Regions from separate parts of the Bradyrhizobium sp. CCBAU 051011 genome, predicted to be linked through region 2. Evidence: riboswitches for the same ligand, from Rfam matches in the RefSeq annotation. Region 2 holds a riboswitch; the other holds the start of a gene.
The links. Region 2 has a riboswitch for S-adenosylmethionine ahead of ACH79_RS08060 (O-succinylhomoserine sulfhydrylase). Riboswitches for the same ligand answer to the same signal wherever they lie in the genome.
Positions count from the first base shown of each region.

Region 1 (8,149 bases), 650 kb from region 2:
ACGAAATGAACGTTGCCCGCCAGGTGTGGCGCCATTTCGCGGACGATAGCGCCCTTGACCGAGCCGACGTCGGAAACGATCGCGCCCGCTTTCAGGTGTGGAGCGATCTCCTGCGCCACCGGGCCGCAGGCGCCGACGGGAATGCAGAGGATCACGAGGTCGGCGTCCCCGACGGCTTCCACGTTGGTCTCGAGCACGCGATCGACGATACCGAGCTCAGTGACCCGCGCGCGGGTTTTCTCCGAGCGCGCCGTGGTGACGATTTCGCTGGCAAGCCCCTGGGCCCGCACAGCGCGCGCGATCGAGCCGCCGATCAGGCCGAAGCCGATCAGCGCGACGCGTCGGAAGATCGGTGCCGCGCTCACTTGACCGCCATGAAGTCGCGCAAGGCTTCGACGACGAGGCGGTTGGCCTCCTCGGTGCCGATGGTCATGCGCAGCGCGTGCGGGAGGCCGTAATTGTTCAGCGCGCGCAGCACCAGGCCGCGTTTGGTGAGAAACGCATCCGCTTCAGTCGAGGTCTTGCCTTTCTCGGTCGGGAAATGGATCAGCACGAAGTTCGCGACGCTGGGCGTCACCTTCAAGCCGAGCTTGCCGATTTCCTCGGTCAGCCAGTTGCGCCATTGCTCGGTAAAGGCCTTCGACATCTGGACATGCGCGGTGTCCTCGATCGCGGCCACCGCCGCCAGCATCGCCGGCGTCGAGACGTTGAAGGGCCCGCGGATCCGGTTGACGGCATCGACGATGTTGGCCGGGCCGAACATCCAGCCGATCCGCAGAGCCGCGAGCCCGTGAATCTTGGAGAAGGTGTGTGTCATCACGGTGTTTTCGGTGGTCGCCACCAGCTCCAGCCCCAGCTCGTAGTCGTTGCGCGAGACGTAGTCGGCGTACGCAGCATCGAGCACCAACAGCACATGCGGTGGCAGACCGGCGCGCAGCCGCTTGACCTCGTCGAAGGGCACATAGGTGCCGGTGGGGTTGTTCGGGTTGGCGAGCCAGACCAGTTTGGTGCGCGGCGTCACGCGCGCTAGAATGGCGTCGACGTCGGCAGTGAAGTTGGTCTCCGGCGCCACCACGTTCTTGGCGCCGTTCGCCATCGTGGCGATCGGGTAGACCAGGAAGCCGTGGGCGGTCGAGATCGCCTCATCGCCATGGCTGAGATAGGTGTGCGCCAAAAGATTGAGGATTTCGTCCGAGCCGGCGCCGCAGATGATGCGGTTGGGGTCGAGACCGTAGGCGCGGCCGATCGCCTCGCGCAGCACCTTTGAGGTTCCTTCCGGATAGTCTTCCAGATGCCCGGCGGCGTCCTTGTAGACGGCTATCGCCTTCGGCGACGGCCCGAACGGGGTTTCGTTGGCCGACAGCTTGAACACCTTGCGGCCCGGCTCCGGCACCGGCGTCTTGCCGGGCGTGTAGGGCGCAATATCGAGAATGCCGGGATTCGGCACGGGGCGGTTCATCTTCAACTCCGGAAATGGCAGGCAGCGTTTAAGGCTTCGCAGACCCGTTCGGGGGCACCGTATAGCGTGTTGCGTGGCTGCCGACGAGGGCTGAAGAGCGCACCGAGGCGCCGGCCTGGATCAGGGCGGCTTTGATCTTTTCGAAGCCGGTGCCTGCGTCCGAGACCAGAAGCGCCGCGCCGTCGAAGGCGGTATCGGGCACGGCGACGATTTCGGCGAGCGGGGCCAGCGCACGAGCGACGTCGGCGTTCCACCCCGAGACGCGGACGCTCCACATCTCGACTTCCGTCACCATGGCGTCGTCGGCGACACGCGAGATCACGAACACCGGCAGCGCCGCCGGATGATCGGCGCGTTCGAGGAACGGCAGCCGGGCGATGATCTTCGGCGCGCCATCGGCTTCGAGCGCATTCCACCACGGTGTGCGGCTCGACACCGCCGAGACCAGCGCCAGATCGCCCTTCGATTTCGCCACCGCCTCGACGGCGGCCTGCGCGCTGAAATGGCCGACATAGGGCACCACGAAGCCGAAGTGAAACCGCGCCGAATCCCGCATCGCGGGCTCGCCGACCGAGACGTCCGCATGCACCGAGAACGGCGCCTGGACGTAAGTGAAGGTCGAGATGATGACGCGCCAGATACTTTCGATGGTGTCGAGCGGCAGGATGCCGCGATGGCGCCGGACGAGCTCGCGCATCATGCTGGCCTCGCGCGCCGGGCGAAATGCCGAGCCGACTTCCTGGGTCTGCTTCACCTGGATCAGCCGGTCGATAATGTCGCCGCGCGCCATCAGCAGGCGATGGACCTGCTCGTCGATCGCGTCGATCTCCTTGCGCAATTCCTGCAGCGAGGGCGGAGCCGGGGGAGCTTTGGACATCTCAGAAACCTTCAGGGCCGGATCGATCCGAAATCACCGGCAATCACGGCCATTGATTAGAAAAGACGGCCGCTGAAAGCAAAGAGAAACGTCAGATCCGCCATGATCCCCGCAGGGTTAACCATGCGGCTGCCTTGACGGGGGACCTGCTTCGGACTAGCTTTGTTCCATTCCGTGGTCATTTGAGCCGGCCGGCTTGCAGCCACGTTAAACAACTCGCTAAACAGGCCGGGGACAGAGTTGATCCCGGCCGAACCTTTCGTTCAGGCCGGGTTTTTTATGGCCTGACTTCTGTCTGGAGCCTCCGCAAGGAGGTTGGTCGTCGATGACAAATTTGCAGTCGGTATCCAGTCCGTCGATTCACAGCGAGGACCGCGCCCACGAGGCCGATCATCCGACTTCGACGGTGGCGAAGTTCGGCGTCGAGCAGCCGCTAAAGCTCGATTGCGGCATTGATCTCGCGCCGTTCCAGATCGCGTATCAGACCTATGGCGAGCTGAACGCCGATCGCTCCAATGCGATCCTGATCTGCCACGCGCTGACGCTGGATCAGCATGTCGCCAATGTGCATCCCCTGACCGGCAAGGCCGGCTGGTGGGAAATCATGGTCGGCCCCGGCCGTCCGCTCGATACCGACAAGTACTTCATCATCTGTTCGAACGTGATCGGCGGCTGCATGGGATCGACCGGTCCGGCCTCGACCAATCCGGCGACCGGCAAGGCCTGGGGGCTGGATTTCCCGATCATCACCATCCCCGACATGGTCCGCGCGCAGGCCTTGCTGCTCGACCGGCTGGGCATCGAGACACTACTCTGTGTGATCGGCGGATCGATGGGCGGCATGCAGGTGCTGCAATGGACCGCCGCCTATCCGGAGCGGGTGTTTTCGGCGCTGCCGGTGGCGTGCAGCACGCGCCATTCGGCGCAGAACATCGCGTTTCACGAACTCGGCCGGCAGGCCGTGATGGCTGACCCGGACTGGCACCATGGGCGCTATTTCGAACGCAACACCCATCCGCATCGCGGGCTGGCGGTGGCGCGGATGGCAGGGCACATCACCTATCTCTCCGACGCCGCGCTGCATCGCAAGTTCGGACGGCGGATGCAGGACCGCGAGCTGCCGACGTTTTCGTTCGACGCGGATTTCCAGGTCGAAAGCTATCTGCGTTATCAGGGCTCGTCCTTTGTCGAGCGTTTCGACGCCAACAGCTACCTCTATCTGACGCGGGCGATGGACTATTTCGATATCGCCGCCGACCACAACGGCGTGCTGGCGCAGGCGTTTCGCGGCATCAAGACCCGCTTCTGCGTGGTGTCATTCACTTCCGACTGGCTGTTCCCGACCTCGGAATCGCGCGCGCTGGTGCATGCGCTGAACGCATCGAGCGCGCGGGTGTCGTTTGCCGAGATCGAGACCGACCGCGGCCACGACGCATTCCTGCTCGACGTGCCCGAGTTCTTCGACATTTCCCGCGCCTTCCTGGAATCCGCGGGCAAGGCGCGCGGCCTTGAAAGCAAAGCGTTTTCAAGCGAAGTGGATACCGGTTCGCGTGAAGAAAACGCGTCAAAACAAGAAAGGTAGAGCTTTTTCCGTTCCGATCGAATCGGAACGGAAAAAGCTCTGGAGTGGCTGACATGGCGTTACAGGAACAGGCCTTGCCGCTCGGCGGCATCGCTCCCGATCGCACCGGCAAGCATCGCACCGATCATCTCCTCGTCGCCGAAATGATTTCGGCCGGCTCAAAAGTGCTCGACGTCGGCTGCGGCGACGGCGAACTCTTGCAACTGCTGGAGAGCCGCGGCATCGATGGCCGCGGCATCGAGCTGTCGCGCGAGGGCGTCAACCGCTGCGTCGCCAGGGGGCTGGCCGTGGTGCAGGGCGACGCCGATACCGATCTCGTCAATTATCCCGATGATGCTTTCGACTACGTGATCCTGTCGCAGACGCTGCAGGCGACGCGGCAGCCGAAGACCGTGCTGGAGAATCTGTTGCGCATCGGCCGGCGCGCGGTCGTGTCGTTCCCGAATTTCGGCTTCTGGAAGATGCGGCTGCAACTGCTCGTCGGCGGCCACATGCCGCGCACCGAACATCTCCCCGCCACCTGGTACGACACGCCGAACATCCATTTCTGCACCATCAAGGATTTCGTCCAGCTGTGCGACGAGATCAACGTCAAGATGGAGCGCGCGGTGGCGCTCGATCTCTATGGCCGCCCGGTGCCGCTGAACCTGCCCTGGTGGGTCTGGAACATGTTCGGCGAGCAGGGCGTGTTTTTGCTGAGCAGGGGCGGAAGCGCGAAGTAGAGAAAGCATGCCGCGGCGGCGGTCCACTCCCTCTCCCGCTTGCGGGGGAGGGCCGGGGTGGGGGTGCTTCCGCATAACGTGCTCGTCGAATGGACAACCTTTTCTCACTGGATCGAGTGCGTCGACTAAGCGAATGGTGGGCGGCTCTCTCCACTCGAACAGTGTGACTCGCGGAGGCACCCCCACCCCAACCCTCCCCCGCAAGCGGGAGAGGGGGCGCATCTCCGCTGCGGCTAAACCTAAACCACCGCCGCCACCAGCGACCTCGGATCCCGCACCGGCCATCGGCCGGCCTCCACCAGCGCGATGAACCGCTCCACCATCTCATTAAACAGCGCCGGCTCTTCCAGATTCAGCACGTGGCCGGACTTCGGAAAGAACGAAAGCCCCGCCGCCGGCAGATGCTGCTTTAAAAACAGGCTCGGTCCGATGCAATTGTCGTCCTCGTCACCGCAGAGAATGAGCGCCGGCGTCGGCACGCGCCGGATCGCCTCCGTCATGGTGTAGATCGACGGGCGCTTGCCTTGAAAGCTGCGCATGGTGTTGGCCGAGCCTCTGGCATCGTGCCGGGCCAGCGCGGCGTAGAAATCGGCGTGGCCGCGCGGGTCCTTCAGCAGAAACGGAATCCGGCTCGGCGCCTCCCGCGTCACCTTGGCGACCTCGACCGAACCGATCGTCTCATACTGCTCGGCATTGGCGACACATTGCGCGCGGAACGCGTCGAGATTTTCCAAACCCGATCCTGCGCCGACCGCAGCGAGCGTCATCGACAGTGCGCGCTCCGGCGCGTTGAGGCCGACCTGTAGCGAGGAATAGGAGCCCATCGACAGGCCGACGAAATGGGCGCTTGCGATGCCGAGGTGATCGAGCACGGCGAGAGCATCGGTGTAAAAATGCTCGTAGGTATAGACGTCGGCCGATGGCGGCACGTCGGAAGGCGTATAGCCGCGCGCCGAATAGGCGATGCAGCGATGGCCGCGCGAGAAATAGCGCATCTGCGGCTCCCAGTTGGTGTGGTCGGCCGCGAACTCGTGCAGGAAGATGATCGGCGTCCCGCTTCCGGCCTCTTCATAGTGCAGACGAACGTTGTCCCTGGCGACGGCGTAAGGCATTTCTGATTCCTCTCGATTTTCTCGTTTTTTCGTAACTTCGTTGCGTGACGAGCAGGCAAAATTGCAATTAATTCTCGGGGCTGCAATGCGGCGGAATTGTTCCATTTTCGCCATCGAATCTTCGCGGAATTACCCCGGAATCGTTTCCGCGCCGCCACATGAAATCTTCCTCTCGTCACATCCCGAAACGCAAAACGCCGCCCGCGTTCGTTCGTAGGCGAACGCAAAGGGGAAGTGGGAGTTCTACAGAGGACTAAGTATGCGTCAGTTGTTTGCGTTTCGCCGGTCGCTTCGTTTCATCGCGCTGGCATTGTGTTCGGCTTCTATCGTCGTATTTGTCACTCCGGCTTCGGCAAGACCTCACCACGGCGCAGGGCGGCACGCCCGGGCCTATCACGCCGGCCATCATGCCAAGCATCACTACGCCTATCGCCACCATCGCCGTGCTCTCAGGATGTCGCGCTGGGAGCGCCAAGTCGCACAGACGCAGGCCGGCAGCTTTTCGGATTTCAACCCGAGCTACACGGGCACCCCTCAGATGGTCGCACCCGGCGGCTTCGGTTACGCCAACGCTGACGCATCGCGCAACGTCCGCACCGGCCGCCGTGGCGCCCGGCTCCAACATGCCGAGCGCACCTCGCGCTGGGATCGCGCCGTCGCGCGCATGCAGACGCGCGGCCTTGCCGACGCCAACGCGAGCGTCGCCGCGAACGCAAACGTCGCAGCGGATGCTGGCGTCGCTTCGAATGCAACGGTGACGCCCACCGGCGGCGCGATGGCCTCGGGCTACACCTCGTCGAACGTCGTCGCCGAAGCGCGCAAATATCTCGGCGGCAACCCGACCGGGCGTGGCAGCCTGTGGTGCGCGCGCTTCATGAACATGGTTCTGCAGCATTCCGGCTATCGCGGCACCGGCTCCGACATGGCGAGTTCGTTCGCGAAATACGGCCAGCGCGTTTCCGGCCCGCAGGTCGGCGCCATCGCGGTGATGACGCGCGGCCGCCGCGGCGGCCATGTCGGCATCATCACCGGCGTCGACGCCAAGGGCAATCCGATCATGATCTCCGGCAACAACGGCAATCGCGTCCGTGAAGCCCCGGTCTCACGAGGCCGGATCTACGCCTACGTCATGCCGACGAGCTGAGACGGATCGCGACAAACCGTACGGTGGGCAAAGGCGCGCAAGCGTCGTGCCCACCATCGCCCGTGAGCGAAGATCATTCGCTCATGGGAGCGGTTCGACCTTCGCCGCCATATCGGGGGCGCGTGTCACCCTGTATGTCGCGTTGCTGCATTTGAGGACCCAGACAGCACGGTCCGGCTGTGAGCGCTTTCTGTCCCTCGTGGCGCCAAGCGCCTTGTCACAGGTGAATCCCTGTGTACGAATCTGAGCCGACAGCATTGTCTGCGGCGTTTCGGCCGCAACCTGTTGCGCCCGCACCTGCGGGCTGAAAAGCACGGCAGCGATAGCCAGGAGTAACGATCCCGGTGTTTTGCGCATAACCTCAATCCTCCGACAGACATCCCGCTCGTCTGAGTGCTGAACTATATGGCAAGAACACCGGCGTTGTCTGCTTGGAGTCATTGGCGGTCTTCGGCCGAAGTCACCTTAACGTCCGCTAAGGGCCCGTCGGCCGAGTGGATGTGAGAGCGGCCCGCATCTCGCTGCGCCGATCGCAAGTAGTTCCGGCGCGCGGCCGCTGCATGTGAAGTGCGCCACCTCACGGAGGCTTTGTCTCGTTTGAGCGAGGGATGGTCGAGGCGCGTCCTGGCGCGCCGACCTCTCGGTTTCGTGAGGATGCTTCATGCGCAGCTCGGCATGTAACGATGGAACCGCGCCGACGAAGTCGTTTTCGTAGGTCGACGAAGACATGCTGAAACGAACCGATGGTTTAATGGTCTTCAACCCAAAACCATGGGTGGCTATTGAGGCGTCATTATCACCCTGACTTGTGAGCAGCGATGCGAGCGTCGTGTGTTTCAAAATTTTGGGGCGTCAAGGTTCGCCCGCTGGAGATATTTGATTGAGTCATAGGTGCCGTCATGCGCGAAGATCTTGCTTCATCCAGTTTCCTTGCCGTTATCATCGTGAGTTTGATTGTCGTTTGTAGTGGCCTCGTCGCACTTGGAATCTGAAACTGCAGCGAAATGTCCGGCCTCGCGCCGTGCTTGGCACGAAGTGTCATCGCTTGACCGCTGCACGCGTGCTGCTGTTCGCAACATGATCCGCTGCGGTGGAACTGTTTCCAAATATTTCTATCGGCTGGGCAGTCTGGAGAGATTCTAGCAACCACCCATCGAACTCCGAAGATGCTTGCGTTAGAGCGGGGCATCAAAAAATCATACCGGCCAAGCCGGCAGACCTCGGGGCAATTTCAGGGTGACACCAACAGGATT
Region 1 is NZ_CP022222.1:1,030,011-1,038,159, reverse strand. It holds gene ACH79_RS04985 (prephenate/arogenate dehydrogenase family protein) at 1-365, opposite strand, end outside; gene hisC (histidinol-phosphate transaminase) at 362-1,459, opposite strand; gene ACH79_RS04975 (chorismate mutase) at 1,488-2,336, opposite strand; SAM riboswitch at 2,501-2,580, shown strand; gene ACH79_RS04970 (homoserine O-acetyltransferase) at 2,662-3,918, shown strand; gene metW (methionine biosynthesis protein MetW) at 3,972-4,640, shown strand; gene ACH79_RS04960 (alpha/beta fold hydrolase) at 4,880-5,752, opposite strand; gene ACH79_RS04955 (TIGR02594 family protein) at 6,012-6,896, shown strand.
Region 1: it holds a riboswitch for S-adenosylmethionine, as region 2 does, so the genes downstream of both, ACH79_RS04970 (homoserine O-acetyltransferase) here and ACH79_RS08060 (O-succinylhomoserine sulfhydrylase) in region 2, are expected to answer to the same signal.

Region 2 (8,149 bases):
CCATCTGCCGGCCAATATCCTGACCTGGTTCACGATCCGCAATTACGGATTTTCCGACGCCACCGAAATCTTCATTTTCATCTCCGGCTACACCGCCGCCTTCGTCTACGGCCGCGCGATGCTCGAGGCCGGTTTCGTGGTGGCGACCGCGCGCATCATGCGGCGCGTCTGGCAGATCTACGTCGCCCATGTCTTCCTGTTCACGATCTTCCTCGCCGAAATATCCTACGTCGCCACCCGTTTCGAGAACCCGCTCTACAGCGAGGAAATGGGCATCATGGATTTCCTCAAGCAGCCGGATGTGACCATCATCCAGGCGCTGCTGCTGCGATTCCGTCCCGTCAACATGGACGTGCTGCCGCTCTACATCGTGCTGATGCTGTTCCTGCCGATTATCCTGTGGCTGATGAAGTGGCGGGCCGACGTCGCGTTGGGGATGTCGGTGCTCTTGTACGCGCTGACCTGGCAGTTCGACTGGTACCTGACGGCCTATCCAAGCGGCTTCTGGATATTCAATCCGTTCTGCTGGCAGTTGATGTTCGTGTTCGGCGCCTGGTGCGCGCTCGGCGGCGCCGCGCGGATGTCGCGGATCCTGTCGTCGCCGGTGACGATGTGGATCTGCATCACCTATCTGCTGTTTGCGTTCTTCGTCACGCTGACCTGGCACATTCCGCAGCTCAGCTTCCTGATGCCGAAGCGGATCGAACAGTGGATGTATCCGATCACCAAGACCGACCTGGACGTGCTGCGGTTCGCCCATTTCCTGGCGCTGGCGGCGCTCACCGTGCGTTTCCTGCCCCGGAGTTGGTCGGGCCTCAAATCGCGCTGGCTGCGACCATTGATCCTCTGCGGCCAGCATTCGCTTGAGATATTCTGCCTTGGCGTCTTCCTGGCCTTTGCAGGGCATTTCGTGCTGGCCGAAGTTGGCGGGGGTGCCCTCATGCACGCCCTGATCAGCCTTGCCGGCATCCTCATCATGTGGGGCGTGGCGTGGGTGATTTCGTGGTACAAGCATTCGGCCGACAAGGGAGCGTCGAAAACGAAAAAGCCGGTCATCAATGCCGATATGGCGGGGGGAAGCGTATGAGGCCCCGCTCCGGAGCTGTGCTGGCCCTGACGCTGCTGGCGGGTCTGGCAGCCACGGCTTCCGCGCGTGCCCAGGATGCTGCCCCGCAGAGCTGTGAAGTTCCCGGCTATCTTCTCTCCACCGAGAGTACGCTTCCGAAGGTCGCCGAGGCCGTCAAGAACGCCCGGCCGCTGACCGTCCTGGTGGTCGGGAGCCGGTCGTCCACCATCCTGTCCTCCGAGGCCAGTGCCTATCCGGCCAAGCTGCAGGCCGCCCTGAAGGAGAAGCTACCCTCGATCCCGGTCAACCTCTCCGTAGAACTACAGAGCGGGAAGACCGCCGAGGAGGTGGACACCACGCTTGTTAAGCTGGTGGAAGCAAAAAGGCCTACTTTGGTCATCTGGCAGACCGGAACCGTCGATGCTATGCGATCCGTCGATCCCGACGACTTTCGCGGTGCTGTCGATGACGGCGTTGTTGCGCTGCAAAATGCGGGAACTGATGTGATTTTGGTCAATCTGCAATACAGCCCGCGGACGGAAACCATGATTTCCGCGCCGCCGTACCTAGATAATATGCGCGTGGTGGCGCAGCAGCACGGGGTTCCCCTGTTCGACCGCTTTGCCATCATGCGTCACTGGAACGACGCCGGAGATTTCGACCTGTTCAGTACTTTTCACGGGACCGACATGGCCAAACGGGTTCATGCCTGCCTTGGCCGCGCATTGTCGAAGTTTGTGCTCGATGCGGCCCGCCTCGACCAGGCGCAGCAGAACTAGGGAACTAGCGTTGATGAGTCGTCACTGCCCTTTTCGTTTGTCGATATTGCTGACTGTCTCCGCCGCGGGCCTGGCGCTGCTGACGCCTGCCTCGGTCTTGCCGATGCATGCCCAGACGGCCCCGCAACAGACCGCCCAGCAAGCGGCGCTGTCCGATAGCGCCCAAACTGAAAACAAGGCTGAGAGGAAGCCGGCCGAAACCACCGCGCCAAAGGCCGCGCCGTCGGCGGCCGCCAATCCTGCGGCGCAGAGGGGCGTTACCGGCATGGCGATCGACAAGGTGAAGGAGGTCGCGAAATCGGCCAGCGACATATTTAACCGCGTTCCGTGCCTGCCGCCCAAGGGCGGCTCCAAATCGATGGGGTCGCTGCCGCGCGTCGCGAGCAAGCTCGTCGCCGGCCAGCCGGTGGTGATCGTGGCGTTCGGATCGTCGTCGACTGCGGGCTACGGCGCGACCTCGCCGGAATTCAACTATCCCAACCGGCTCGCCGCGCAATTGCGCCGGCAATATCCGACCGCGAACATCGCCGTCGTCAATGCCGGCAAGGGTGGCGAGGACGCGCCGGAAATGATGAAGCGGCTGGAGACCTCCGTTCTCGATATGCATCCGGATCTGGTGATCTGGCAGGTCGGCACCAACGCGGTGCTGCGTAATCTCGATCCCGCCGAGACCGCAAAGCTCGTCGAGGAAGGCATCGGGCGCATTCAGGCCGCGGGCGCCGACGTCGTGCTGATCGATCCGCAATATTCGCCGCGCGTCAACGAGCACGCCGAAAGCGCCGGCAAGATGATGTCACTGCTCAACAAGGTCGCCGAGCTGCGCAAGGTCGGCGTCTTCCCGCGCTTTGCGGTGATGAAGGACTGGCACGAAAAGCAGGCGATCCCGATCGAGAATTTCGTGATCGCCGACGGCCTGCACATGAGCGACTGGGGCTACGCCTGCTTCGCCCAACTGCTCGGCGACGACATCATCAAGTCGGTCGGCCAGATCAAGCTCGGCGTCGCCGTGCCGGCGGATGTGCGGGCCTATCGGCCGATGTGATGTTGGCGAATAGGAAGTAGCGAATAGCGAATGGTGAAGATGCTATTCGCCATCCGCCCGCTACGCCTTCTCCAGCGCCTGCGCAACATCCTCGATCAGATCGTCCGCATGCTCGAGGCCTGCCGAGAAGCGAATGAAGCCCTCGCTGATGCCGAGCTCGGCGCGCGCCTCGGGCGTGAGGCGCTGATGCGTCGTCGTCGCGGGATGGGTGACGAGGCTCTTGGCGTCGCCGAGATTGTTGGAGATCTTCGCAAGCCTCAAGGCATTGAGGACGCGGAAGGCGGCCGCCTTGCCGCCCTTCACCTCGAAGCCGACCAGCGTCGAACCGCCGCGCATCTGCTTCTTCACCAGCTCCGCCTGCGGATGATCGGCGCGGCCGGGATAGATCAATCGCGAGATCTTCGGATGGCTTGCCAGCGTCTCGGCGAGCTTCGCCGCGTTGTCGGTCTGCGCGCGCACCCGCACGCCAAGCGTCTCCAGGCCCTTGAGCAGGACCCAGGCGTTGAACGGCGACAGCGACGGCCCGGTCTGGCGCATGAAGTTGTGCAGGTGCTCGGCGATGAAGGCTTCGGACGAGAGAATGATGCCGCCGAGGCAGCGGCCCTGGCCGTCGATGTGCTTGGTCGCGGAGTAGACCACGACGTCGGCGCCGAGCGACAGCGGGCTCTGCCAGATCGGGGTGGCGAAGACGTTGTCGACGACCAGCCGGGCGCCTCCCTTGTGCGCGATCTCGGCAATCGAGGGAATATCGAGCACATCGAGCGTCGGATTGGTCGGACTCTCCAGGAAGAAGGTCTTGGTGTTGGGCCGCAATGCGCGCTGCCATTGGTCGAGATCGAGACCGTCGACCAGCGTCGTTTCGATGCCGTAGCGCGGCAGGAGGTCCTGCACAACGTAAAGGCACGAGCCGAACAGGGCCTTCGAGGCGACCACGTGATCGCCGGCCCTGAGCGGCGCCAGGATCGCGGTCGTCACCGCGGCCATGCCGGTGGCGGTGGAGCGGGCGGCTTCCGCGCCCTCGAGCTCGATCATGCGGCGCTCGAACATCGAGATCGTGGGATTGGAATAGCGCGAATAGATAAAACCGGGATCCTCGCCCTTGAAGCGCGCCTCGCATTGCTCGGCGCTCTCGTAGACGTAACCCTGGGTGAGAAACAGCGCTTCCGACGTCTCGCCGAATTGCGAGCGCAGGGTGCCGCCATGGACGAGGCGGGTTTCGGGACGATAGCGCTTGGTAGAACCAACTTCAGACATGTGACCTCCGCCGTGACCACTGGAAAATGGTCACAAAAAACCGGCCTGGAAAAATTTCCACAGGCCGGGATCACACGTGTCCCCGGCCTGTTTAGCGATTTATTTAACGTGGCTGCAAGCCGGCCGGCTCAAATCACCACGGGATAAGTCATGCTGATATTCGCTTGCGCCCTTTCAGTCAAGGCGGCCATCAGATAACCCCTAAAAGCCCATATTTGCGAGGTTTGGATGACATTTGGGCATCCGAAAGGGCCACCTCAGAGGACCGCGCCGTGTCGTTCACGCTACCGCCCGACGCCAACGGGATTCTGCCCGACCGCATGATCGCGGCGATGGCGGATGCGGGCCTGATCCTGCCGGCCTATCCCTTTGTCGAAAGCCAGATCCAGCCGGCGAGCCTCGACCTGCGCCTTGGCGACATCGCCTACCGGGTGCGGGCGAGCTTCCTGCCCGGTCCCGGCGCGACCGTTGCCGAGCGCATCGACGAATTGAAGTTGCATGAAATAAATCTCTCCGACGGCGCGGTATTGGAGACCAATTGCGTCTACATCGTCCCGCTGCTGGAAAGTCTCGCCTTGCCGCCCGAGATCGTGGCCGCCGCCAATCCGAAGAGCTCGACGGGGCGGCTCGACGTGTTCACGCGCGTGATTGCCGACGGCACCCGCCGCTTCGACATGATCGGCGCCGGCTATCACGGCCCGCTCTATGCCGAGATCAGCCCGAAGACGTTTCCGGTGCTGCTGCGCGAAGGCTCGCGGCTCAGCCAGGTGCGCTTCCGCACCGGTGACGCCATCCTTAATGCCGACGAACTCGATGCGCTGCATGACGCCGAACGGCTGGTCGACATCGACGACGCCGATCTGGCCAATGGCGTCGCACTCTCGGTTGATCTGTCCGGCAAGAATTCCGGCGGCTTCGTCGGCTACCGCGCCAAGCGCCACACCGGTGTCGTCGATGTCGACCGTCGCGGCGGCTATGGCGTCGACGAATTCTGGGAGCCGATCCCGGCGCGATCCGACGGCAGCCTCATCCTCGATCCCGGCGAGTTCTACATCCTGGCCTCCAAGGAGGCCGTGCAGGTGCCGCCGGATTACGCCGCCGAAATGGTGCCGTTCGATCCGCTGGTCGGCGAATTCCGCGTGCACTATGCGGGATTCTTCGATCCCGGCTTCGGCTATGCCGGCGCCGGCGGGCAGGGCGCGCGCGCCGTGCTCGAAGTGCGCTCGCGCGAGGTGCCGTTCATCCTCGAGCACGGCCAGATCGTCGGCCGCCTGGTCTATGAGAAGATGCTGTCGCGCCCCGACGCCATGTACGGCCAGCGCATCGGCTCGAACTATCAGGCGCAGGGGCTGAAGCTGAGCAAGCATTTCAGGGTGTAGCTCACCGTTCGCCGTCATTGCGAGGAAACAATCCATCTATCCGTTATGCCGTACGATGGATTGCTTCCGCCTTGGCTAAAGCAGGGGCGGACACGTCGCTTCGCTAGCAATGACGGCGAAGCGCTACCGCGCCGCCGATTTCGCCGCCGGCGTCACGCGCCACACCGTGTTGCCGACATCGTCAGCCACCAGCAGCGCGCCCTGCTTGTCGAGCCGCACGCCGACGGGACGGCCCTGCTCTTCGCCGTTGTCGTTGAGGAAGCCGGTCAGCACGTCCTGCGGCGGACCCGATGGCTTGCCGTCCTTGAAGGGCACAAAGATCACCTTGTAGCCTGAGCGCGGCTTGCGATTCCACGAGCCGTGCTGGCCGATGAAGGCGCCGCCCTCCATATCCGGCGGAAACAGATTGCCGGTGTTGAACGCAAGCCCGAGCGACGCCGTATGCGCGCCGAGCGCATAATCGGGCGCCATCGCCTTCTGCACCAGGTCGGGCCGCCGCGGTTCGACGCGGGTATCGACGCGATCGCCAAAATAGCTGTACGGCCAGCCGTAGAACGCGCCGTCCTTCACCGAAGTCATGTAATCGGGCACCAGATCGTTGCCGAGCTCGTCGCGCTCGTTGACGACGACCCAGAGCTCGCCCGTCGTCGGATTCCATGCCGGACCATTGGGATTGCGCAGGCCCGACGCGAACACACGCCATTGGCCGCTGGCACGGTCGACCTCCAGCACCGCGGCGCGATCCTTCTCGGCCTCCATGCCGTTCTCGCCGATATTGCTATTGGAGCCGACAGTTGCATACAGCTTGCTGCCGTCGGCGCTCGCCGTCAGGTCCTTGGTCCAGTGATGATTGAGGGGGCCGGCCGGCAGGTCCGCCAGCTTGACGCCGGGCGCACTGATCTTGGTGTCCCCCTCGCGGTACGAGAATTTCACGATCGCGTCGGCATTGGCGACATAGAAATCTTCGCCGACCAGCGCCATGCCGAACGGCGAATTCAGGTTGCTCAGAAACACGCTGCGGGTCTCGGCCACGCCGTCGCCATCCGCGTCGCGCAACAGCGTGATGCGGTTGGCGCTCGGCACGCCCGCGCCCGCCCAGCTCTGTGCCAACCCGTAGATGAAGCCCTTGATGCTGAAGCCGCTCTGCTTCGGCGGCGCGTTGCTCTCGGCGACCAGCACGTCGCCATTCGGCAGCGTGTAGACGGTGCGCGGGTGATCGAGCCCGGTGGCAAAGGCGGTGACCGTCATGCCATTGGCGGCGGTCGGCTTGGCGCCGTCCGGCCAGCGGTTGACCGAGGCGATCTCGACGGTCGGGATCCATGAATGTTCCGGCGGCGGCAGCGTCGGCGAAGGACCATAGGTCTGCGCCACCGTCGCGGTCTCCTTGGGATCGTTGCAGGCGGCCAGCGGCAGCGCCAACGCGCCGACGCAGATGGCCAAAGGGATTTGCTTGCGCATGGCGAGGTTCCCGGGATTATTGCCTTGACAATGCGGTGCCGGCTCGAACGTTCGTCGAGCCGGCATGAATTCCCTGTGAAGTGGCTGGCCGGCGGCGTGGCCCGCGCAGGTGGTGGGCGTATGGCGCCGCCTGCAATCCCGCAGGCCCCCATTGCGCCCCGTGCACGCGGAATCGTCCCCTGCCATGCTAGGAAACAGCGCGCCGCGGCCACCAGAGACCGCGCGCGGGGAGCAGAAATGTCCGACCTCGGCGTCGCCGAAATTCCCGTGGACGAAAAGGAGCGTCCGCTGCCGCCGCCGGAGCCGCGGGCGAAGAACGCGCTGCTCGACGGGCCGATCCTGCGCACATTGTTGTGGCTTGCCTGGCCGAACGTGATCGCGCTCACCGCAGGCACCTGCGTCGTCATCGCCGAGACCTCCTATATCGGGCGCCTGGGCGTGGAATCGCTGGCGGCGATGGCGCTGGTGTTTCCGACCGTGATCCTGACGATGACGATGTCCGGCGGTGCGATGGGCGGCGGCGTGGCATCGGCGATCGCGCGTGCGCTCGGTGCCGGCGACCGCGATCGTGCCTCCGCCCTTGCTTCGCACGCGCTATTGATCGGCTTGTGCTTCGGTCTCGTCTTCATGCTGGGCATGCTGATTTTCGGGCCCGCACTGCTCGAACTGCTCGGCGGCCGCGGCAACGTGCTGACGCAGGCGGTCGCCTATACGCAAATCTTCTTCGGCGGCGCCGTGGTGCCGTGGCTGATGAACACGATGTCGGGCATCTTGCGCGGCACCGGCAACATGAAGCTGCCGTCGGCCTTGATGCTCTCATCGGCGGTTTGCCAGATCATTCTCGGCGGCACGCTGGGCTTGGGCCTCGGCCCGATTCCGCAATTCGGCATGCGCGGCGTCGCGGCCGGCTCGCTGATCGCCTATCTCATCAGCATTTCCGTGATGACATGGTATCTGTTCTCGGGCCGCGCGCGCGTCGTTCCGAAGATCCGGGGCCTTCGCATTCGCTGGCCGATGTTCATCGACATTTTGAAGGTCGGCGCCATTGCCTGCTTCTCGCCGCTCCAGTCGGTGCTCACCATCAGCATCTTCACCCACATGCTGGCGAGTTTCGGCACCGAGATCCTCGCCGGCTACGGCATCGGCGCGCGGCTCGAATTCATGCTGACCT
Region 2 is NZ_CP022222.1:1,678,399-1,686,547, reverse strand. It holds gene ACH79_RS08075 (OpgC domain-containing protein) at 1-1,087, shown strand, start outside; gene ACH79_RS08070 (SGNH/GDSL hydrolase family protein) at 1,084-1,845, shown strand; gene ACH79_RS08065 (SGNH/GDSL hydrolase family protein) at 1,859-2,887, shown strand; gene ACH79_RS08060 (O-succinylhomoserine sulfhydrylase) at 2,948-4,141, opposite strand; SAM riboswitch at 4,212-4,291, opposite strand; gene ACH79_RS08055 (2'-deoxycytidine 5'-triphosphate deaminase) at 4,414-5,520, shown strand; gene ACH79_RS08050 (sorbosone dehydrogenase family protein) at 5,644-6,978, opposite strand; gene ACH79_RS08045 (MATE family efflux transporter) at 7,216-8,149, shown strand, end outside.